DNA from 2 places in the Halovibrio sp. HP20-59 genome. Region 2 is predicted to be linked to the other one. Evidence: predicted binding sites of a transcription regulator. Region 2 holds the regulator's gene; the other holds the start of a gene.

Region 1 (12,082 bases), on a different contig from region 2:
AGGCGTCGCGCCGGGATACTGCGTGGTAATGAGTGCATTGCGAATCGTAAATTCAGGAAACTCTAGCTGGCCCATGCCTAAAAACGATAGCGCGCCGCCCGCCAGCAGAACGACTGTCATTAAATAGCTGGCCGCTCGGTGGCGTAGAAAGTAGTCGACCATCTTAAAGCCCCTGCTCTTTTTCCCACGGCGTCACTTGAGTCTCCGCCGTTAAACGATGGGCGCCAGCCGCTACAATGCGGTCACCCGCGGCAAGGTCACCGCTGACTTCAAGCCCTTTGGAGGTCAGGCGACCGACCTCTACCGGTACCGCTTCAACGTTTTCCGGCTCAACAAAGCGCCACACCTGTGCCTGTTCGGGGTCATCACCCGCATAGCTCACCGCGTCAGCGGGCAGACGCCACAGTGGAGCGACGTTCTTGGTTTCCAGCGAGCTCAAATCGAGCCGTACGTTGGCACTCATGCCATCCAACAGGGTGATATCGTCCGGCTGGGGAAGCGTTAGGGTGACTTCATACGCCAAGCTCTGCGCGCTAGCTTGGGTGGTATAGGAAGCTAGCTGGGCGAGATAGGGTTTATCGCTGTTGCCAAAGCGCACTTCAAACGCCAACGCATCACCGAAGGGTGTGCCATTGCTTCGCGGTATGCGTTGCACAATCTGCTCGGGCAGATGAAACACGACGTCTAACTGCCCAGGTTGCTGAATAACCGCTACTGTTTCCTTCACCTGAACAATCTGGCGGTTATCCACCGGCACTTGGGCAATCACACCATCGTAAGGGGCACGTAGTTTTGTATGCTCGACCTGCTCTTGGGCCTGTTCAAAGGTGGCCCTCGCTGCTCGCCACTCGCTTTCCGACTGATCAAACTGGGCTTGGCTGACCGCCCCGCGTTGCAGGGTATAGCGCATGCGTTCTAGCGTTGCCTCGGCTAGCTCCAATCGCGAGCGGGCGCTGTCTAGCTCGCTTTGGACATTGCGATCATCAATCCGCGCGATGACGTCGCCCTCGCTCACCTGCTGGCCGGGGCTGACATTCAGTTCCAGTAGCTCGCCCGCCATGCGAAACGACAAATTGCTGCGCGTCGTCGCCTCCACCCGCGCTGGAAACTGCCGCAACGCCGTCACGTTTCCCGCTTCCAGGGTGACCAGCTTGACCGGGCGCACTGTGCTTTCCGACTCCACCGGAGAGGGGTCGCAGCCCGCCAAAAACAGCAAGACCAAAAGCCCTGTCAATAAACGAACAAAAGAAACGGGCACGGCGAACTCCTTGGCAACGTTTGCCTTCAGCATGGGCATCGGGCGAGAGATAGCGTCTTATAACTGATATTTTCTAACTGACATGCACCACTGACATTCATGAATGTCAGTGGTGCATGTATACTAATCATCCGCTGGCGACTTTGCCATTCATCAATGCCAGAATAATGTGACTTGTTGTCCCAGGAGCCGCCATGACCCGTCGCAAGGCCGATGCCGAACGCACGCGGGAAGCCATTCTCGACGCTGCAGAAGCCACCTTTCTCGCCCACGGAGTTGCTCGCACCACCCTGGCGCATATTGCCGAGGCGGCAGGCGTCACCCGAGGAGCGATTTATTGGCACTTCGCGGATAAGGCAGCGGTCTTCGATGCGTTGCTTGAGCGGGTACGTATTCCACTGGATGAAATTGTCGATGACGCGGTACAGCGCCTCGGCACAACGCCCGTGGCCTGTTTACGCGAGATTGCCCAGCGGTCGCTAGCGGGCATTTGTCACGATTTACCGCTGCAGCGGGCCGCCACCATTGTGCTCCACCGCTGCGAAAAGCTTGAAGATGATCACCCAAGAATCAGTATGATCACACGGCTCTCTGAGCACGCCGAGGAACGAGTAGAGCAGCTGTTTGAAGAGGCCCAATTAGCCGGTAACTTGCGCGCTGACCTTACCCCGGCCAGCGCCCGACGCCAGTTTCATGGCGTTTTGATTGGCGTCTGTTTTGACTGGCTCCAGGCCCCCCAGCGGCACTCTCTGGCAGATGAGAGTCACGGCATCGTAGAGACATTAATCCGTGGTTTATTCAACACTCAAACCGTAGGAACTTGAGACCTATTTAGCCTCATTCTGGGAATTTTTCCGCTCGCTTAATCCACTCCCATATCGCGAGGGGAAATCGCGAAGGGACGTAAAGTGTTCAGCCAGTACATCGCTCATCGGCACGTTAAGCGTAACGCCTTTACCCGGCAGCGGCTGATGAAACCAACGGTCGTAAATCGATTCCATATCAGGACTTGTGTAGATGGCATGAAGGGATTTATTGACTTGGTCAGCAAATGCGTCATCGCCGGTTCGCATCATAAAACCCAGCGGTTGTGATTCTGTTAATGGCTCAGCGGATAAGGTGTATGCATAGGGATTTTCTGATTCGGCAATCATTGCACTAAGTAAAATATCATCCATCGCAAAGGCAGCGACGCGGCCCTCAGTGACTAAATCAAACGCTTCTTGCAACGTATCGGCAAGCACCACCGATAAATACAGCTGATGCTGTCGGTTCGCTTGATTGACTTGCCCGATATTAACCGTACCTCTCGCCACGCTGACGCTCTGCCCGGCTAAATCATCCAACGTCCTAAAACCACTCTCGCGCAGTGCCACATAGCGCACGGTGACGAAATAGTGGCTCAGGGCAAACAGCACGCTACGCCGTCTTTCGGCGGTATTAGTGCTGGCGTTGCATTCAATATCAATATCGCCACGGTTGAGTAGCTGAACCCGGTTACTAGGGGTACGGGGCACATAGACTATTTCAAGTGACGAAAGTCCTAGGTTTTCCTTCAACTGCTTAGCTAAACGCTGGCAAATATCGATAGAGTAACCAACGACTTGACCCTGATTATTTAGGTAGGAAAAAGGCGCTGTATCGCCGTACCCCACCCGCAATATGGACGTTTTTGCTATTCGTTCTAGCGTATTAAGTGGCGGCGTTGCGTGCACTGGACCTCCACTAAGCGCTATTGCCAGTAAGCTACAACATCCTATTAATGTTGTTTTATGCATCGCACACCCCTCTACTCTAAGTAACTATCAGGATCGGCGAATATCGCATCGAGTTCTGGCGTTAACGGCAAGTTCAATACCTGATCATCAGGTGGTATAGGCTGCAAAAACCACTTCGCGTAAAGGGGGTGAATAGCCTCACTTTGATAAAGGTGGCGTAGTTTACTATTGACTAGGTCAACAAAAACCGGGTCATCCGGTGGCATCATTAAGCCATACGGTTCAGCACTGCTCAGCGCTGCTTTTGAGATATTGAACATGCTAGGGTCCGCGGCAGATGACACCAAACCCGCCAGCAAAACAGCATCCATGACAAACGCCGATGCCTTACCTGACGCCACCATGGAAAAGGCATCTTCATGGTTACGGCTCAACATGACCGATATATTCAAACCCTTGCTGCGATTGAGCTCATTGAGCTGTTCAATATTGATGGTGCCTGTTGTTGACACAACGCTGCGGCCAGCCAGATCTTCAATGCTTTGCATATTTTGCTCGGTGAGCGATACATAGCGTGTGGCGGTTAAAAAATGCGGGAAAGAGAAAGCAGCTTGGCGGCGGCGCTCGGGCGTATTAGTGGTCACACCACACTCAATGTCCACCTCACCATTGCGCACCAGGATAAACCGATTCGCAGGCGTTACCGGTACAAAGTTAATTGCCAACTCGTCTAGCACCAACTCCTTGCGTAGGCCCTCTATGACGTTCAAACATAGGTCAATGGCATACCCCATCGGCTTATCATTAGCCACGTAGGAAAAAGGCGCTTCACTGGTACGATGACCGACGTTGATTTCGCCATTCGACGCTATACGCGACAGTACTGGCGAGGAGGAAAACGGATCACCTAAGGCGGTGCTATGCCAACTAAACACGCCAACCATGATAAGAGTGGTTAACCAGGGCATGATTTCTCCCTCCCAACAGTCTTCGTCGTTGTCATCTTCATCCCCGTGGCAAACAGCATATAGCGGTTACGCCCTTTCGCCTTAGCCGCGTACAGCGCAATATCGGCGTTACGCAGCAGGTCGTAGCTGGTGTCACCATCGACGGGGGCTCTGGATATACCCACACTGACGCTGATGTGGATTTCTTGTGCCTCAATCTGAAACGGCTCACCGAGCGTGGCAACAATGTTATCCGCCAATGCCTTAGCCCCCTCTTCCGATGCACTGCCTGAGACGCGCTGAATGATGGCAAATTCATCGCCGCCTAGGCGCGCCACCAAATCGTTGTCTTTCAGCAACCTCTGCACTCGCTGGCTAACTTCTATCAATAGCGCATCGCCCACCGCATGGCCCAAGCTATCATTCACGTCTTTAAAGTAATCAAGGTCAAACAATATGACGTTAAATACATCACCTTGCAGCAGTGAGTACTCTGCCGCTTTTAAAGCGTCATTAAGTTGTATCCGGTTTGGCAGTTTGGTCAATTCATCATGGTGAGCAAGGTGTTGAAAACGAAGGGCTTCGTCTTTTACATCAAGTAAGTGTTCTCGCTCAATGACCTTCTTACGCAGGGCATCAATGGCTTTTGCCATACGGCCAATTTCATCGTTGCGAGAGGTATAAGGCGTGGGGCTTTGTGTCTGATTTTTGGCTATGGCCGCCAGTGCCCGAACCAGTATCGGTACTGGCCTGAAGAGATGACGCATTAATATACTTAGTACCAGGGTAGTTGCGACCAACACTGCCAATAATGCTATTAACGCTTTACCAATCAGATCATTACGCATCTGATAAAGCGTTTCTCGCTGACCAATGGTTGAAACAACCACGCCCAATAACTGGCCGTCAGGCGTCACAATAGGCAACGAGCTAATAAAGTGTTCTTGACTGCCGACCCCGGCAAACCCGACGTAAAAGTCAGCGGCCTCTGCTGTTGATTGCCAAGCATTCACCGTCAACCTCGCCATTGATCCCGATGAGGCGTTAAGAGCGTCTGCCACTACCTCAAGTGAGCCTTCCGGCGTTGCTCCAAACAGCCACACATTGTTGCGTGTTTGGGCACTGGCCAGTGCCAGGACATCGACGGGACTAAATCCCGTTTCAAGCACTGAATCCTCATCGCCAATGGGTCGCTGAGAGACAATATGGGTGATCTGCCCCATTTCGTCAGCATTGACGGCGACAGAGGTATAGATACGCCGAATAGTAGCACTGACGATCTGCGCATTTAACTGCGCTTCACGCGACCACTGTTCGCGCGCACCACGCTCTACCATTAAAAACCCCGACAACGCGCCCATTAAATAGGCAAACACAACCCCCAGCAGCATAAACACCACCACCTTACCTACCAGCGTATGGTGCCAGGGCAGCTTGGTCACCGTCGCTGATGAATTCGCCCGAGGGGGTTGTTGCATGTGCTTAGGAGTCCCTTATTTGCTATACCATCGGCAGTGGAGAGCAGTCTCTGTAATGACTCTTCTTTATTAACGAGGTATTTGTCGTATACAACGCTCTTCGGCAATGATTAAAATTTATTAGGCTTTATTTTAAAAGTACCACTAAAAAGACTGAATAGACCTTAAAAAAAACACAAACAACACGTTTTTCCAAAAGCCCGCTTATTGGCATAATTATTGCTCAGTTATTTTCATTCGCGCTTGCATTGTTTGCGCTTTGCTTGATCCCTTTTATTGATAACTGCTTTTTTTGATAAGTACTTTTGTTGATAAGCACTTTGGGGCTTTTGATAAACAGGTACTTTTGAACCTTTTTGATAAATAAGCACTTTTGGGCTAACTGTTACCTTTGGCTAGGAGATCACCATGCGACACTCCGATTACCCCCTAAGCGAAGTCCCCATCAGCGCCCGCAAGGGCTTGCTCTCGACTTCTGCCGTATTGCTCGGTTTTACCTTTTTCACCGCCACCATGTGGGCAGGTGGCTCCTTGGGCCAAGCCTTCCCGATTGGCCAGCTGCTATGGATTATTATGGCTGGCAACCTGCTGCTGGGCGCCTACGCGGCGACACTTGCTTATATCGCTTGTCGAAGCGGGCTCACCTCGGTGTTGATGGGGCGCTTCTGCTTTGGCGAAAAGGGCAGCAAACTTTCTGACTTTATTCTCGGCTTTACCCAAATTGGCTGGTACGCCTGGGGTACCGCGACGATTGCCCTGGTACTGGTACGCACCACCGGGATGCCTGAATGGCTGGAAATCCCCTTAATGGTGCTTTTTGGGTTCGGTTTCTGCGTGACCGCCATGATTGGCTATAAAGGCATGGACTGGTTATCGCGGTTTGCCGTCCCCGCCATGATGCTGTTTATCGTCATCAGTCTGTTTACCGGTCTGGTGGATGTGCGCGGCTTTGCCGGGCTAAGCCAGCAAACGCCCACGGAAAGCATGAGCGTAGCAGCGGCGATTACCGTGATTATCGGTACCTTCATCAGCGGCGGCACTCAAGCGACTAACTGGAGCCGCTTCGCCAAAACGCCGAAAATTGCCGTGCTCGCGACCCTGGCGGCTTTTTTTGTCGGTAACGGTTTCATGGTACTGACCGGTGCGCTGGGCACCATGATTTACCAGCAGGCGGATATCGTGGATGTATTGATCGCCCAGGGCTTTGTCACCATCGCCGTGCTGATGCTGTTCCTGAATATCTGGACCACACAGGACAACACCATCTACAACTTCGCCGTGGCGGGCTGCAATTTACTGCGCACCGAGAAGCGCCGTTTGGTGACGGTAGGCGGCGCAGCCATTGGTACCGTGCTGGCGGTCGGTGGCATGTACAACCTGTTGATCCCCTTCCTGGTGCTGCTGGGCACCTTTATTCCGCCCATGGGCGGGGTGATCATGGCGGACTTCTGGCTCAAGCATAAAGGCCGCTACCCTTCGCTGAAGACTGCTGCATTACCCGACTTTAATCGCCGGGGATTAGCCGCCTATGCGCTAGGCGCGGGCGCTGCCTACTTCTCACCATTACTGCCCCCACTGGTAGGTATCGCGATAGCAGCGGCAAGCTACGCCGTGCTGCTACGCCTCAAACACGCTACGCTGGGTGATAGCCTTCCCTCTACTGCTAAGCAATAAGTGAGTCTCTCTTTTATATGAGCATGCAGATAATTAACGCCCGCCTGCGCCAACGCCCTGAGCTTTATCGTATAGACATTGATAACGGCGAATTTAGTGCGATTACCGCCCAAGACGCGCCTCAAACCGCAAGCGCTGGGCAAATTGATGCGAATGGTAAGCTGGCTTGCGCGCCGTTTATTGAGCCACATATTCATCTGGACGCAGCCTTGACGGCGGGTGAGCCAAACTGGAACCAGAGCGGTACGCTGTTTGAGGGCATTGAGCGCTGGGGCGAACGCAAGCCCATGCTGTCAGAGGCCGACATTCGCGAGCGGGCGCTGAAAACGCTTAACCTGCTAATCAGCAACGGCGTTCAGTTTGTGCGCACCCACGCAGACACTAGCGACCCGAGGCTGATTGGGATAAAAACACTGTGCGCCTTGCGCGATGAGTTAAAAGATAAAATCGATATCCAGGTGGTCGCCTTTCCTCAAGACGGCCTGCTCTCCTACCCAGGGGGCGAGAAACTGCTGGAAGAAGCGCTGGAGATCGGCGCCGATGTGGTCGGCGGTATTCCGCATTTCGAATACACCCGTGAACTGGGTGTCGCCTCCATGAAGCGGGTGATTGAGCTGGCGATCAAGTACGACCGCTTGGTGGACGTCCACTGTGATGAAATCGACGACCCCAACTCGCGCTTCCTTGAGGTACTCGCCTGCGAAGCGCTGTTTAACGACTTAGGCAGCCGCGTCACGGCTAGTCACACCACCGCTATGCACTCCTACGACAACGCCTATTGCTCCAAGCTGTTTCTGCTGCTTAAACGCTCGGGTATCAATTTTGTCTCATGCCCCACCGAAAGCATTCACCTGCAAGGACGTTTCGACAGCTACCCCAAACGGCGCGGCGTGACCAGGGTGAAGGAGCTCAACGAGGCGGGCATCAACGTATGCCTGGCCCAAGACTCCATCGTCGACCCTTGGTACTCGCTGGGCAACGGCAAGCTGCTACGCACGCTGGATTTTGGCCTGCATATCTGCCATATGATGGGCTATCAGGACTTCAGCCAGGCGCTGTCGCTGATTACCGACAACAGCGCGCGCACGCTCGATATCGAATCACGTTACGGCATTGAAGTGGGCAAACCCGCCAGCTTCAACCTGCTGGACGGCGAGGACGATTACAGCGTGTTGCGCGCCCAGGGCGAAGTACTGCTCTCGGTACGAAACGGCGAGATCATCATGCAGCGCGAGCCAGCCAGAATCACCACGCCACCGTGGCTTGGCTAATACAACCCAAGCGCGTTAGGTTAGGCTTTCAGCCAACACGGGGATTTCACGATGAGCGTCGAGACCGTTCGCCAGTTCTTTGCCGAGCATGCACCGGATGTGACCATCGAAGAGCTTGAAACCAGCACCGCCACGGTAGAGTTGGCCGCCAAGGCCCACGGCGTGGCACCCGGGCAGATCGCCAAAACCCTGGCGTTTCGGGTGGGTGAAAAACCGCTGCTCATCGTTGCCAGCGGCAACGCGCGCATTGATAACCGCAAGATTCGCGACACCTTCGGCGGCAAGGCCAAGATGCTCGACGCCGACACCGTCATGGAACTCACCAGCCACCCGGTGGGCGGTGTCTGCCCCTTTGGCCTCGCCACCGACCTGCCGGTGTACTGCGATGAATCACTCCACGCCTTTGAAGAAGTGCTACCCGCCGCCGGCTCGCCCAACAGCGCCGTACGCCTGAGCCCCAAGCGCCTGGCCGAACTGGTCAATGCCCAGTGGGTGGATGTGTGCAAGCTGCCGGAGACTGATTACTTACTCAGCTCTCAAGCCAACGCAAAAAATTTAGAGACATCAATCGAGCAGAACCATTCTGGGCAGGCAAAGCCACGTTAGCTATTTGAAAATAACGTCAGTGTACTTTTCTGAAGTTAAACAAATGCAACATAATTAATTTTCATGCACTTAATCACCTAACACCCACATGCCACAGTCTCCGCGCTCTCCATGCTTCCCATCTGCTCACCTGTTTGAATAGGATGTTGATCACGACGCCAAAAGTCCAACCCGCCCAACAGCTCTTTTACCTGTAGCCCGGCGCTGGCCAGCTTCCAGGCGCCTTTGGTTGAGCCGTTGCAGCCAATGCCATCGCAGTAAGTGATATAAACAAGGGTGTTATCCAGCTCAGCCAAGCGCGCTGGCGTCATCTCTTTATGCGGCAGGCTGATCGCTCCTGGAATATGCCCGGCACAGTAGTGCTCAAAGCTACGTGTATCGATCACTACGATCTCGGCAATGCCATTGGCCAAATCCTGCGCCACGTCCCAGGCATCCGTGTGGTAGCAAAGCTTGTCATACATCGCAGCGGCCATGGCCGCGGGCTTAGCAGGCGGAAACGCCAACACGGCGGATTGATGCTCGTTTTTCATCGCTTGGCCCTTATTTAATATCGAGTAAATAGCCGTAAAAAGCGGTGTTGCGCTGCCAGCCCAATGATTCATAAAGGTGTTGAGCGCGCTCGTTTTCTACTTGCGTCATTAATATCAAGCGTGCAACGCCGTGATCGTGGGCCAGTTTTGTAGCGGCTTCCATTAATGCCCTCCCGGTGCCTTTATCACGACAATCCGGCAGCACGAAGAGATCGTTTAGCGTCCAGCGGGCATTTAGGCCCACCGTGGAAACACCAGGATATAGCTGTACAAAACCCGTGAGCGTTCCTTCACTGTTCTCGCTAACCAGAATGAATGAATCTCCCAGCCCCATGCGCTGGCGCAGAAAGCTACGCGCCGCGTCTGTATCGCTCGGTTGTTTATAAAACTGACGATAGCCATCAAGTAAACTACTGAGTGCTTCCAGGTCACTGAGTACCGCCGAACGAATATGAACCATAACGACTGCTCCAGTTGGGTGGTGATGCATGGGTGGTGATGCAACACAGCTTGCAGCTATAGTGGCCTCTAAAGGCGTGGATCCAACACGTTGAGTTGACGGCTGACGATGTGCTTCCTTCTCTACCTTGCACTAAGGCATCACCGGTGACCATTGCTTTAAGGTGCATGGCAGAAAAACGCCGCCCGCCATCAATAGATGGCCTGCCTGCGTATTCTCCAAGTACCTTCCTATAGTAGGGTAACGTTCTTCATACACACAATTTTCTACCAACCAGCAAGGGGACAACGCGTTCCCAATGGGGTCAACGTGGTTCAACCGTTCTCTTCGCAAACAGAGTCCCGCGCTTCGATAGGTAAGGCTTGGTGCGTGCACGCCTTCACAGCCAGCGGCGTTCTGCTCGGCACGATGGCGATGCTCGCCCTGGTCGACAATAATCCGGTTGCCTGCCTTCTCTGGCTAGGCGCGGCAATGCTGGTCGATGGCTTCGATGGCGCCCTGGCCCGCAAGTTCGACGTCAAGACCGTGCTGCCCCATTTCGATGGCTCAACTCTGGACATGGTCATCGATTACCTTACCTGGGCCTTTATCCCGTCACTTTTCATCTATTTCTTCATTGAGCTACCGCCTAATCTCGGGCTTTTGACGGTGTTCATCATTCTGCTGTCATCGATGTTCTGTTTCTGCAACGTCAATATGAAAAGCCAGGATAATTTCTTTGTCGGCTTTCCTGCCGCCTGGAACGTCGTCGCGATCTACGTCTATATTCTTGACCTGCCGCCCTTGTTCACGTTTGCCGTGATTGTCTTGCTGGCCGCCCTCACCGTGACGCGGATGAAGTTTCTTCACCCGTTCCGGGTGCGCCTGTTCATGCCACTCAATATCGCTGTGACGCTTTTGTGGTTCGTCTGTGCCACGTCGCTGGTACTCTCCACCCCCGAGCACGCAGCCTGGGCACTATGGGGCTGGGGCGTCACCTCGGTGTACTTCGTCGGTATCTGCCTGTGGCGTACCGCGAAAGAATGGTTCGATTGACAGATCACGGATGGCTAACGACTTTATCGCCCCCGAGAAGGATTTTTATGGCCACCTGGCCAATAAAAAACCACCGCCTAGCTTGCCAGGCGGTGGGTAGACGTCACCTAGAACGGATGACGGTGGTTATCCGATACGAGTTGAACCGTTAGGGCATTAACACGCTATCGACCACGTGGATAACACCATTCTCCTGGGCGACATCGACGACCGTAATATTGGCATTGTTACCCTGGGCATCCATAACCATCAAATTGTTACCGTTGCGCATGACGGAGAGGTACTCACCTTGGACAGTTTTAAACGCTACCGTACCGTCATTTTCCATTACCTCTTCCAGCAAAACATCGCGCGTCAGGTTGCCAGGCACAACATGATAGGTAAGGACAGTTTGTAGCTGTTCCTGATTCTCTGGTTGCAGAAGCGTATCGACAGTGCCATCAGGAAGTTTCGCAAAGGCATCATCCGTCGGAGCGAATACGGTAAACGGACCTTCGCCTTGTAACACATCAACCAATTCAGCTGCTTTTACAGCGGCGACGAGTGTTTCATGGTCACCCGAATTAACCGCATTCTCGATGATATTCCGCTCGGGAAGCATGCTGGCGCCACCTACCGTGGTCGGGCCATGGTCAGCAACGGCAACGCCGGTATAGAGAGCAGCGGCACATAGGCTGGCAGTAAGAAGTTTGAGTTTCATTGGGCATCTCCTGGTTGTCATTAAAAAAGCTCAACAATACAAGCTCATTAACACTTACGCGCCTAACGCCTAGGTGGATGCAGCTATCTCAACAGTTATCGCAATAATTTTTTATTGACCACCGGAAAGCGCGCCTATTGCCTTCAACGGCGGACTCACCAAGACTGACGATTCGGTTTATTGTGCAGAGATGCCTGAATGCTAGATGCAACGCAGCGCCACCAGTATCTTATTGACCAGCTTCACGGCTGTGCCCAAGGCGACAGTCAAGCATTTGAACGTCTCTATCGCCTCTCCAGTGCGCATCTATATGCTCAACTGCTGCGTATAGTAAGAGATGAAAGTGCCGCACAAGATTGTCTGCAACAGGCTTTTATCAGAATTTGGCATGCTGCCGATCAA
Region 2 (12,082 bases):
CCACTGGCGGCCACATCGGCCGCCAGTGTCACATCCACATCGCCTGTCACCGACAAGGTGTCACCCTTCTCAACCACAGTGACGCTAGCGCGCGAGAATAGGGCTGTCACGCATCGCCTCCCTGTTCCAACTCTTCAACACCAACATCAGGTGACCAGCCGTCAATGACCGCATCATAGTCACGGTTATTATCGCGCATGGCTTGATCAAACTGGTTGCGGAAAGTTAACCCCAGGTTGATCCCATTAACGATCACATTGACCACCCGCCATTCGCCGTCAGAAAGCCGCAGGCTATAGCTCACCGGGTAGACTTCACCGTCATCAGCTACTACCTCCATAGCGACGCTAGCCTGGTCCTCATAACGCTGAGACTGCTGGTTATCCAGCACCCGCAGCTCATTGTAATCAAACGTCACCAGACCGCGAGCGTACGTATCAATCAACGTTTGACGAAATACATCGGCAAACCGGCGGCGTTGCTCGGGCGTTGCATTGCGAAAATAATTGCCCATGACGCTAGCACCGATGTAGCGAAAATCAGCCACTTGATCCAAATTGCTATCAACCAATGCTTTAAGTTCGCCAGGGTTGTTAGCGTAATAATCCTTGCGGCCCTCAAGATCCGCCATCAGTGACTCAACATTATCGCGAATTAGCGCCTCTGGGGACTGAGACTGCGCTTGCACTTGCAACGAAGCCAATAATGCAATCATCGCTGTGACCGCCAGCAACCAACGATTTAGCACCCAACTTACTCCTTTCATAACTTTCACCTCATCACCCCAACCTACGTTGGATTGTTGGATTAGCTTTTAATTACTTGCCATATTGGACACAAATTGCTGGATAAGTTCTTCTAATACCAGCGCCGACTGGGTATCACGAATGGTATCCCCATCTTCCAACGGCTCGGGGTCCGCGCCCACGCTAATACCGACGTACTGCTCGCCCAATAGTCCCGCTGTCAGAATGGAAGCAATAGAATCTTGAGACAGCTGGCCTTCTAGCTCACTATCGAGGCTCATCACAACCCGCGCGTCAAACCACTGGGTATCCAATTCAATGGATTCAACTCGCCCCACCGTCACCCCCGCCATGGTGACCCGAGCACGGGGTTTTAAGCTGCCAATATTGGCGAAATTGGCCTCCAATTGAAACGACTGAGTGGGGGCAGAGAGTGTCAAACCACTGACACGCAAGCCGAGGAATACCAGCCCCAAGATGCCCGCGATCATAAACAGACCAACACCGAACTCCATGGTTTTACTGCGTTTCATGAAACTGCTCCACCCATTAAAGACCGCCAAACATAACGGCAGTTAAGACAAAATCAAGCCCCAGAACTGCAAGCGACGAATACACCACTGTACGCGTGGTTGCGCGCGAAATACCTTCAGACGTGGGCACTAGGTCGTAGCCCTGGAATACCGCAATCCAGGTCACCACCACGGCAAATACCATGCTTTTTATGACACCGTTGCCAATGTCGTTGATAAAAGCCACGTTAGCCTGCATGTTGCTCCAATAAGAGCCTTCAAACACGCCCAGCCACTCGACGCCTACCAAATAGCCGCCCCAAATACCTACCACGCTAAACCCGACCGTTAGTACCGGTAGCGACACAAAACCGGCCCATAGGCGCGGCGCCACCACTCGACGCAGCGGGTCAACACCAATCATTTCCATGCTAGTGAGCTGCTCGGTGGCTTTCATCAATCCTATTTCAGCTGTCAAAGCAGAGCCCGCCCTGCCAGCAAACAACAGTGCGGCTACCACTGGGGCGAGTTCACGCAATAGCGAAAGTGCCACCATTTGACCCAACGCCTGCTCAGCGCCAAAGTCGACTAGGATGGTATACCCTTGCAGCGCCAGCACCATACCGATAAATAGCCCCGACACCAGTACAATCGCGAGCGAGAGCACGCCCACAAAGTGCATCTGATGCAACCATAGCCGCCAACCCTCTCGAGAGGGCAAACCGATTGCCGACTGAGCAAGAAACACGCCAGCGCGGCCCCAGGCTTCGATTAAATCGCACCCTCTACGACCTAAACGTCTGATGCGCTCACTGCTGCTAGAAAAATTTGACTGCATTTACCCTGCCTTCGTGGTCATGGTGTCACCCAAGATATCGCGATAAAACGGGTCAGCGGGATAGTGAAATGGCACAGGGCCATCGGGCTCACCATGAATAAACTGGCTAACCCGCGGATCTTGGTTGGTATCCAGGGTTTGCGGTGTGCCATGAGCGATTACCTGACCATCCGAAATCAAGTAGAGGTAGTCCGCGATGCTCAAGGTTTCCTTGATATCGTGAGACACCACTACCGAGGTCAGTTGCAGCGCTTGATTAAGACGCTTAATAAGCTGGACCAACACGCCCATGGAAATAGGATCCTGACCCACAAACGGCTCGTCGTACAAAATCAGCTCAGGATCAAGCGCCACCGCCCGCGCCAGGGCCACCCGACGCGCCATCCCCCCCGACAGCTCAGCGGGCGCCAAGCGATACGCACCGCGTAAGCCGACCGCCTGCAACTTGAGTAGCACCAGGTCACGTACCATGGTATCAGGCAGGTCGGTATGTACCCGCAGAGGAAAAGCGACATTCTCAAATACATCCAAATCGGAAAAAAGCGCGCCGCTCTGGAACAGCATGCCCATCCGTTTACGCAACGTGAACAATGCTTTTCGAGATAGCCGATGAACGTCCTGCCCATCAATCAAAACCCGCCCCTGATCGGGCGTCAGCTGCCCCCCTATCAGCTTGAGCAACGTGGTTTTGCCGGAACCGCTGGGGCCCATGATCGCGGTCACCTTGCCCCGTTGGATGGTCATGTTCACACCGCGAAAAATCTCATGATCGCCGCGTGAAAAATAAAGCTCTTCAATTTCGATAAAGGGAGCGTCTGTCATAGCTTAGTTGACCCTTAGCGAGGCGCATATTAATTAGCTATCATACCCTACTTGCTGTCCTAGCAGTTAAAAAACAGCGTTTCTAAAACGTTATCAAACATTGTACTGTAATGCTACGCAACACTACCGCTCGATGGTGGGGCGCCTTAATCTGCAAATGACTTACTCAGCAATAGCGTCTAGCGGCTTAACTGCGGGCTCAGCACTGCCTATCAGGGGCGCCAAGATGTTATTCTAAGCAGCTATTCGCTTTTATATTTTCACTCGTTAAGAGATCACGCCATGCGTCAGCCTCTCGCCCCACCCAGCCTACTACGCGAAAGTGCACTGCGTACGCTGCAAATTGAGCAGGCAGCCATTGGCGGTCTCCAGGCTAAGCTTGACGAAAGCTTCGACCGCGCCTGCGAGCTGATACTGGCCTGCCAAGGGCGAGTGGTCGTGACCGGCATGGGGAAATCCGGCCATATCGCTGGCAAGCTCGCCGCAACGCTTGCCAGCACCGGCACACCGGCTTTTTTTGTGCATCCCGGGGAAGCAAGTCATGGCGATCTAGGCATGATCACCCGCACGGATGTAGTACTGGCACTCTCCAACTCGGGCGAAACCGCCGAAGTGACCGCCCTGTTGCCGCTGCTTAAGCGCCTGGGCACGCCGTTGGTGAGCATGACGGGGCGCCCTCAGTCTACCCTTGCCAAACACGCCGATGCGCACCTGAACAGCGGCGTTGAACGCGAAGCGTGCCCGTTGGATCTCGCCCCCACCAGCTCTACCACGGCGGCCCTGGCGCTGGGCGACGCGCTCGCCGTCGCGCTACTCGAAGCGCGCGGCTTTACCGCCGAAGATTTTGCCCTTTCCCACCCCGGCGGCAGCTTAGGCAAGCGGTTACTGCTGCGCGTTAGGGACTTAATGCACGAGGGCGAACGGTTGCCTCAGGTCGCGCTAGGCAGCCCGCTGCGCGATGCTCTATTGGAAATAACGCGACAGGGTTTAGGCTTCACCTGCGTAGTGGATAGTGAGGGACGTCTCGCTGGGGTGTACACCGATGGCGACCTGCGCCGCACCTTGGATCAATTTCACAATCTACGCGACGTGCTCGTCGATGATGTGATGACCCGTCCAGGCAAGCGCATTGGCCCCGATATACTAGCAGCAGAAGCAGTGCGCATTATGGAAGAGAGCCGGATTACGGCGCTAGCGGTGGTCGATGAACAGCAGCGTCCCATTGGTGCGTTACATATGCACGATTTACTGGCTAGCGGCGTTATTTAACCAATTAACAGCAAAACTTAACGATTTTTAATGGAGACCTTATGACGCTATCTGCTGCGCTACTTGACCAACTCCGCCGTGTACGCCTACTGGCGCTAGATGTTGATGGTGTACTGAGCGACGGCCGCCTCTATTTTCAGGCTGACGGTATCGAAATCAAAGCCTTCCATACCCAGGACGGCCACGGACTAAAATTGCTTAAGCGGGTAGGCATTCACGTTGCCCTGATTACCGGCCGCGACTCCCCCATGGTTAGCCAGCGCGCCGCTGCACTCGGCATTGATCATGTCCATCAAGGCTGCGAAGACAAACTGGCCACTCTGCGGGGGCTTTGCCAGCGTTTGGATTTAGCACTGGAGAACGTGGCCTATTGCGGCGACGACCTGCCCGACCTCGCCGCTATCAAGCGTTGCGGTGTCGGCATTACCGTACCCAACGCCCCCGACTATATGCACACCCATGCCGACTGGACAACGGAGCGACTGGGTGGCCACGGAGCGGTACGCGAAATTTGCGACACGCTGCTTGAAGCTCAGGGGCACTGGGGCGCGGTGCTCGATACCTACTTGCACGGTCGTGGCTAAATGTTTAAGCGGCTAAAAACACGCGCTTGGTTAGCGGGGCTCTTTATTGCCCTGGGCGCGCTGCTGGTATGGCTTGACCCAGGCGGACCGAAACAAATGGCCATCGACCCCGAAGCGCAGGCCCAAGAGCCAGGGCATGTGCTGGAAAACGCTGAACTAACGCTATTTGATGACGCTGGTAATATCATGCAGTCGCTAAAAACGCCGCGCCTGATTCATACCCCGCAACTCAGCGAAACCTGGGCTGAAGAGCCCAGAGCGGTATTGTTCGACAGCGACAGCCGCCAATGGCTGGCCAACGCCGATGAAGGAACGCTCAACACCGCGACTCAGGTGCTTGTTTTAACGGGCTCAGCACGGCTTATCGCCCCGAACGAAGGCTGGCAACTGGATACGCAAGAATTGCACTATGATGGGCTACAGCGGCATGCCTGGAGCCAAACACCGGTAATGCTGCAGCAACCTCCCCAGCAAATGACTGCGTCACGTATGGATGTGTGGCTTGACGATAGCCAGGTGCGGCTCACTGACAATGTCCGCGGCATCCATCCCCCGGCCACGCAACGCTAATAGGAACCGCCATGAAAGCGCTTATTTTCAACGCCCTCGTCTACACTGCTCTTTTTGCGTTTACGGCACCGCTAACCGCGGCAGCCCAAACCAATTCTTCCCCGCAACAAGCACCTGTGGAAGTTGAAGCCGACCGCTTAGATCTTGATCAGCGTGCCGGCACCGCCGTCTACACCGGGAATGTGGAAGTGCGCCAGGGCGAAATGCGGCTGCGCGGCGAGCGGGTCGAAATCCAACGCAATGACGCGGGCGAACTCTCGACAGCAACCGCCACCGGTGAACGTGCCTACTTACGCCATCAAGCGCAAGACCAGGACGGCCCTACCGAAGGCTGGGCACGACGGATTATTTATCACGTCGCCGAGCGCCGGGTAGAGCTGATTGATCAAGCCGAACTGATCCAAAGGCAAGACACGTTTAAAGGAGGACGGCTCGAATACTTTATTGACCGTGAAGTGATTCAAGCCCGCTCAAACGTTGAAGGCAGCGAGCCCCAGCGCATTCGCATGACCCTCCAGCCGGAAGAATAGGGAGTCAACTTGTGGCAACTGCTGAAACAACTGAAACTGCGCCGATCAAAACCCTCTATGCTCACCACCTGGCCAAAAGCTACAAGCGCCGCCGGGTGGTAAAAGATATTAACCTGGAAATTGCCCAAGGCAGCATTGTCGGCTTACTCGGCCCCAACGGTGCAGGGAAAACCACCTCGTTCTATATGATTGTCGGGCTAGTAAAAGCCGATGCAGGCAAGGTAGGGATTGACGCGACGGATCTAACCCACGCCCCGATGCACAGGCGCGCAGCGGCCGGGATTGGCTATCTACCTCAAGAGGCGTCTATTTTCCGTAAATTGTCGGTTGCTGACAATATTATGGCGATTCTCGAAACCCGCAAAGCCCTTAGCCGCAGCGACCGCGAACAGCGCTTGGAGGCGCTGCTTGAAGACTTCCACATCAGCCATATTCGTGACAACCTCGGCATGAGCCTTTCCGGCGGCGAGCGCAGGCGGGTCGAAATTGCCCGCTCGCTTGCCACTGAGCCTGCCTTCATCTTGCTCGACGAACCCTTTGCCGGCGTTGACCCCATTTCGGTGGGCGAAATTAAAACCATCATTCGCGCCCTTAAGCAACGCCATATCGGCGTGCTGATTACCGATCACAATGTGCGCGAAACCCTGGATATTTGCGACATCGCCTATATTGTCGGTGATGGTCAAATCATTGCCAGCGGGCCACCGGCGTCGATCCTCAACAACCAAAAAGTAAGAGATGTTTATTTAGGCGCCGACTTCCGCCTATAAGCTCACGCTTATCCTTATGCGCATTTTTTCTTCCTGTAAATAGCGCTCTGCAACAACTTTACGACCAATGGCATGCTTATTGCACTTGCACCTGCAAGCCACTCGCACTAGGGTAAACCTTTCCGATTAGCGAGTGGTTCTCAGATGGTCATGAAAGCTTCTCTACAACTGCGTATTGGCACACAGCTGACCATGACACCTCAGTTGCAGCAGGCAATCGCTCTGTTGCAGCTATCGACGCTGGATTTGCGTCAAGAAATCCAGCAGGCCCTAGATGCCAACCCGATGCTGGAGCAAGAGGACGAATTCAGCGAAGAAGAGGCTGCCAGCGAGCCTAAAGAGGAAGAGTGGTCAGACACTATTCCCACTGAGCTATCCGTCGATAGCGATTGGTCAGATACTTATCAAGACCTAGGCAATACGGGTAGCAGTGGCAGCAGTGAAGGTCCCGATTTTGAGCGCCAGGCCGCTGGGCAAAGCCTGCACGGTCACCTTTTATGGCAGCTGGCCATGACCGATTTCAGCGACCGTGAGCAGCTCGTTGCCGAAAGCCTCATCGACGCGCTAGACGCCAACGGCTATTTAACCCAGCCCATTAACGATATTCGTGAAGGACTCCGCGCTCAAGGGGTGGAGGGACTTAGCCAGCGCGAAGTCGAAACCATCCTGCTCAAACTACAGCAGTTCGAGCCCACCGGCATTTTTGCCCGGGACCTGCGCGAATGTTTAATGCTGCAACTCGCCGCCCTTCCCGATAACACCCCGCTGCTGGTGCCCGCACGCCGACTCGTACGCCAATTTCTTGAGGCGCTAGGCAAGGATGACATGCGCTTGCTAAAACGGCGGCTGGGACTCGACGACGTACAGCTAAACGAAGTTATCCAATTGATTCGCGGCCTTGATCCACGCCCTGGCAGTGCCTATGGCGACACCGATGATAGCTATGTAACCCCCGACCTTGTAGTACGCCACGACCACGAGGGCTGGCATTTAGAACTTAACCCTGAAGCCCTGCCGCGGCTGCGCATTCAGCCTGACTACGCCAGCTTGATAAAGCGGGCGGATAAAAGCCAGGATAATCAGTTTCTCAAAGAGCACTTGCAGGAAGCGCGCTGGTTAATTAAAAGCCTCTCTAGCCGCAACGACACCCTGCTGCGCGTCGGTCGAGAAATCGTCACCCGCCAAATTGGCTTCTTGGAGCGCGGCGAAGAAGCCATGAAGCCGCTGATATTGGCCGATATTGCCGAGGCCGTGGAGATGCACGAATCGACTATTTCGCGGGTAACGACACAAAAATATATCCATACCCCCCGGGGCGTGTTCGAGCTCAAATACTTTTTTTCAAGCCAAGTGAGCGGCCAAGACGGCGACAGCCACTCCAGCACGGCCATTCGTGCGCGGCTCAAGAAACTGATTCATGAAGAATCACCCGGCAAACCGCTTTCCGACAGCCGTTTAGTGACGCTATTAGGCGAAGGGGGGATTCAGGTAGCGCGTCGTACCGTGGCCAAATATCGCGAAGCCATGGGCATTCCCTCATCCAGCGAGCGGCGTCGCTTGCGCTAGGCCCTGCCACCGTTTCAGGAAACTCTCGACAAGGGGCTTTGCAACATGGCAAAAAGGGTTACAATCGAAGAACAGTCCGATAGAAAGGAGTACGTCAATGCAAGTCAATATCACTGGTCATCACGTAGAACTGACTGACGCCTTGCGTGACTATGTTAACGAAAAGCTAGAACGTGTAGAGCGCCATTACGACAATATAACCACGGTGCAAGTCACCCTATCAGTTGAGAAAGAGCGCCAGCAGGCCGCGTGTACGCTGCACGCCGCAGGTGCTGATTTACACGCGGAGGCCCTAGACAGTGATATGTACGCCGCTATCGACGCCCTGGCGGACAAAATAGACCGTCAACTCGTCAAACATAAGGAAAAAGCACAAGCGCGCGCCCAAGGCGCGGGTGTGCGTTAAATCAATGACGCTGGAAACCATACTCCCCCCGGAACGGGTGCTATTTGACGTTCCCGGAGGCAGCAAAAAAAGGGTGCTGGAGTTTTACAGCACCTTTATTGCCCAAAATATTCCCAGTCTAGACAGCCAAGAAGTGTTTAGCCGATTAATCGGCCGTGAGCGTCTGGGCAGTACCGGCATCGGTAACGGTGTGGCTATTCCCCACGCGCGTAGCCCCCATTGCACTGCTCCGATCGCTGGGTTTTTAAAACTCTCAGAAGCGGTTGATTTTGACGCCATCGACGGCGACCCGGTTGACTTGGTATTTGTTCTACTGGTGCCGGAAGAAGCCGATGACACCCACCTCTCCCTGCTAGGCCAGGTAGCCACCATCATGAATGATGGTGGTACGCGCCAGCAGTTGCGCAAAGCAGGCAGTCAGCGTGAGTTACTCGAACTTATCACCGCCAAAATTCGCGAGCTCTCCACCCCCTAACGGGGTGTGAGTTACTGTTACTGAAGGTGCCGATCATACGGCGATTGTTTATTCACTCACCCCTACCAATGAATGCAGCTTGAGCAAAGCAAAGAGAGATTCTATGCAACTGGTCATCATTAGCGGCCGCTCCGGGTCCGGTAAGTCTATCGCTTTACAAGCGCTGGAAGACCTCGGCTATTATGCGATTGATAACCTCCCCGCCATGCTGCTGGGATCATTGGTGGACGAATTACGCGGTCAGGGTAATCGTGCTCATTTGGCGGTCAGTATTGATGCGCGTAACTTACCTGGGGCGTTGGAACAATTACCTTCGCTTTTAGAAGAGCTGCGCCAGCGTCAAATAGATTTCCAAGTGATCTATCTGACCACCGATGCGCGCATTCTGCTAGAGCGTTATTCTGCCACGCGGCGGCGACATCCGCTGACTCGCGATAGCGAAATGACGCTTGAAGAAGCTATCAATAAAGAAGAAGAAACGCTGCACGATATTCGCGATCTGGCCGACCTTTTAATCGACACATCGCGCTTATCGGTACACGACTTACGCCGCCGTATTACCGATCAAGTGGCCCATCAGCAGCGCGACCAACTTACCCTGACGCTTGAATCGTTCGGTTATAAGCGAGGCGTGCCCTTGGATGCCGATCTGGTCTTTGACGTACGCTGCCTACCCAACCCTTATTGGGACCCGACTTTACGCCAGTTTACAGGCCGCGATGCCCAAATTGTCGATTTTTTGAGCGGCTATCCGATTGTCGACGCCATGAGCAACGACATACAGGCGTGGCTTGAGCGTTGGTTACCAGCCTACCTAAATAGCCAGCGTAGCTATATGACAATAGCCATTGGCTGCACCGGTGGCCAGCACCGTTCGGTTTATATGACGGAGCAGCTTGCTAAACGGCTGACGACTAGCATGGGTGAGGTTCAGTTACGCCATCGAGAACTTGGGCTGCATTACACGCTAAGCGAACAGCCTGCCGCATCGCTAGCCAACGTCCCCCATACCGACGAGCCACAAGAAACTTCTTAAGCGCTTTTTTTGATTAATGACACCACTCGGCGAAAAGGAACCAGGGTGCCAGAAAGAACACTTACCCTCACCAACCAACGCGGCCTGCATGCCCGCGCAGCCACGAAACTGGTCAAATGTGGTCAGCAGTTCGCGGCTGACATACGTGTTTATAAACAGCAGCAGATGGCCGATGCCGCTAACATTATGTCGCTACTAATGCTTGCAGCCCCGTGCGGCACCGAGCTAACGATCACCGCCGAGGGCGATGACGCCGAACAGGCACTTGATGCCATTCAAGCGCTGTTCGACGCTCGCTTTGAAGAGGACCCGTAGCCGCTTTTACTGATTAGTCACCTGCCACCGTCATGGCGTCAATCAACCAGCTACCCGTGTGAACACTGCCACGGGTATCGGTATCATCACCAATACCCACTAATCCCGCAAACATCCGCTCAAGATTTCCGGCGATAGTAAATTCCTCGACCGGGTACTGCACTTTGCCGTTTTCAACCCAGAAGCCCGCCGCCCCGCGCGAGTAATCGCCGGTCACGCCGTTGACGCCTTGGCCCATCAGCTCAGTGACCCAAATGCCCCGCCCCATTTCTTGTAGCAAGCTATCCCGGGATTGCAACGGTGCGTTCAAACGCACGTTGCGCGCACCACCAGCATTCCCCGTGGTTTGCATGCCAAGCCGCCGAGCACTGTAGGATGAGAGCATATAGCTGGCAATAATCCCCTGATCGATAAAACGATTGTTGCGCGTTTGCACCCCCTCGCCGTCGAACGGCGAGCTTGCCGTGGCGCCGATTTCCATCGGTCGCTCCTCAAGGCTAAACCAATCGGGAAACAGCGGTGTACCGAGCCGATCGCATAAGAACGAGGCCTGACGGTAGAGCGCCCCACCGGCTAAACCGCCCAGCAAGTGGCCGATCAAGCCACCGGCCAACGACGGGTCAAACAGCACCGGGAAGGTACCTGTTGGGGGACGTTTGGCTCCCAGCCTGCGCAACGTTCGGGTGGCAGCTTCGCGGCCCACCTCGGCGGGATCACGCAGCGCCTGGGGATCACGAGAGGAAGTATAATCGTAGTCGCGCTGCATACCTGCCGCATCTTGGGCAATCAGCATGCACGAAAGCGAGTGACGACTGCCCTTTTGAGTGCCTAAAAAGCCATGACTATTGGCATAAACGCGCACCCCTTCACCGCTGGAGAGCGACGCGCCATCCGACTGGTAAATGCCTTCAACATCGCGCCCAGCCTGCTCACAGGCAAGCGCCAACTCAATGGCTTCATCGGTGGTTAACGCCCAAGGGTGGTGAACCTTTAAATCGGGTAGCTCAGTCGCCATCAGGTCCGCATCGGCCAATCCCGAGGCTGGGTCTTCACCGGTATAGCGGGCAATCGACAGCGCTTTCTCAACCACCGCCTGGATCGATGCACTGCTGGCATCGGTAGACGAAGCACTGCCTTTACGTTGGCCCACGTATAGCGTGACAGCGATGCCTTGATCACGCGATAACTCTACCGTTTCAACCTCTCCCAAACGCACGCTGACGCCTAACCCCTGGTCAACGCTAGCGCCTACTTCAGCGGCATCAGCGCCCAAGCGCTTGGCCAGCGCGAGCGCCTCTTCTGCCCTGGCGGTCAGTAACGACTGCTGGGCGGATGCATCAAATGCCTGTGCCATATGGCCTCCTTTCTCAACCGAATGTCTTCGGTGGAATCAATGTTGTTCTCGCAGCTGGTATAATGCCGCATCGAATCTTGTCTGTGAGCCACACTATGCGTAAGCAACGTCCCGATACCGATCCTAATACTCATGCAGTAGAAGAGCAGGAAGAACGCCCTAGCAAGTCGCAACTCAAACGCGAAATGCATGCCTTACAGGCACTTGGGGAAACCTTAATCGCCATGCGGCCAGCGGAACGCGCCCGCTTCCCCCTCTCTGACGATATGCTGCGTGCGATCGAAGAAAC

Evidence for each region. The regulator sigma-54, encoded in region 2, starts transcription at its own class of promoters, with help from an activator protein. The targets are predictions, from matches to a motif close to TGGCACNNNNNTTGCTNT.
Region 1: codB (cytosine permease) is a predicted target of sigma-54. The motif match lies at 5,610-5,627, and genes of this name have one in related genera.

What each region holds. Positions count from the first base shown of each region.
Region 1 is NZ_JAWJUW020000003.1:35,134-47,215, forward strand. It holds gene RZA33_RS04325 (efflux RND transporter permease subunit) at 1-162, opposite strand, end outside; gene RZA33_RS04330 (efflux RND transporter periplasmic adaptor subunit) at 164-1,258, opposite strand; gene RZA33_RS04335 (TetR family transcriptional regulator) at 1,453-2,082, shown strand; gene RZA33_RS04340 (amino acid ABC transporter substrate-binding protein) at 2,086-2,973, opposite strand; gene RZA33_RS04345 (amino acid ABC transporter substrate-binding protein) at 3,048-3,944, opposite strand; gene RZA33_RS04350 (sensor domain-containing diguanylate cyclase) at 3,932-5,401, opposite strand; gene codB (cytosine permease) at 5,810-7,075, shown strand; gene codA (cytosine deaminase) at 7,093-8,346, shown strand; gene RZA33_RS04365 (YbaK/EbsC family protein) at 8,398-8,952, shown strand; gene RZA33_RS04370 (rhodanese-like domain-containing protein) at 9,030-9,485, opposite strand; gene RZA33_RS04375 (GNAT family N-acetyltransferase) at 9,496-9,945, opposite strand; gene pcsA (phosphatidylcholine synthase) at 10,297-10,980, shown strand; gene RZA33_RS04385 (fasciclin domain-containing protein) at 11,129-11,680, opposite strand; gene RZA33_RS04390 (RNA polymerase sigma factor) at 11,879-12,082, shown strand, end outside.
Region 2 is NZ_JAWJUW020000005.1:115,126-127,207, reverse strand. It holds gene RZA33_RS07795 (STAS domain-containing protein) at 1-110, opposite strand, end outside; gene RZA33_RS07790 (ABC transporter substrate-binding protein) at 107-766, opposite strand; gene mlaD (outer membrane lipid asymmetry maintenance protein MlaD) at 815-1,279, opposite strand; gene mlaE (lipid asymmetry maintenance ABC transporter permease subunit MlaE) at 1,296-2,096, opposite strand; gene RZA33_RS07775 (ABC transporter ATP-binding protein) at 2,097-2,918, opposite strand; gene RZA33_RS07770 (KpsF/GutQ family sugar-phosphate isomerase) at 3,201-4,187, shown strand; gene RZA33_RS07765 (KdsC family phosphatase) at 4,229-4,771, shown strand; gene lptC (LPS export ABC transporter periplasmic protein LptC) at 4,772-5,341, shown strand; gene lptA (lipopolysaccharide transport periplasmic protein LptA) at 5,353-5,871, shown strand; gene lptB (LPS export ABC transporter ATP-binding protein) at 5,916-6,641, shown strand; gene RZA33_RS07745 (RNA polymerase factor sigma-54) at 6,786-8,207, shown strand; gene hpf (ribosome hibernation-promoting factor, HPF/YfiA family) at 8,305-8,613, shown strand; gene RZA33_RS07735 (PTS sugar transporter subunit IIA) at 8,618-9,088, shown strand; gene rapZ (RNase adapter RapZ) at 9,192-10,124, shown strand; gene RZA33_RS07725 (HPr family phosphocarrier protein) at 10,170-10,439, shown strand; gene pmbA (metalloprotease PmbA) at 10,453-11,793, opposite strand; gene yjgA (ribosome biogenesis factor YjgA) at 11,889-12,082, shown strand, end outside.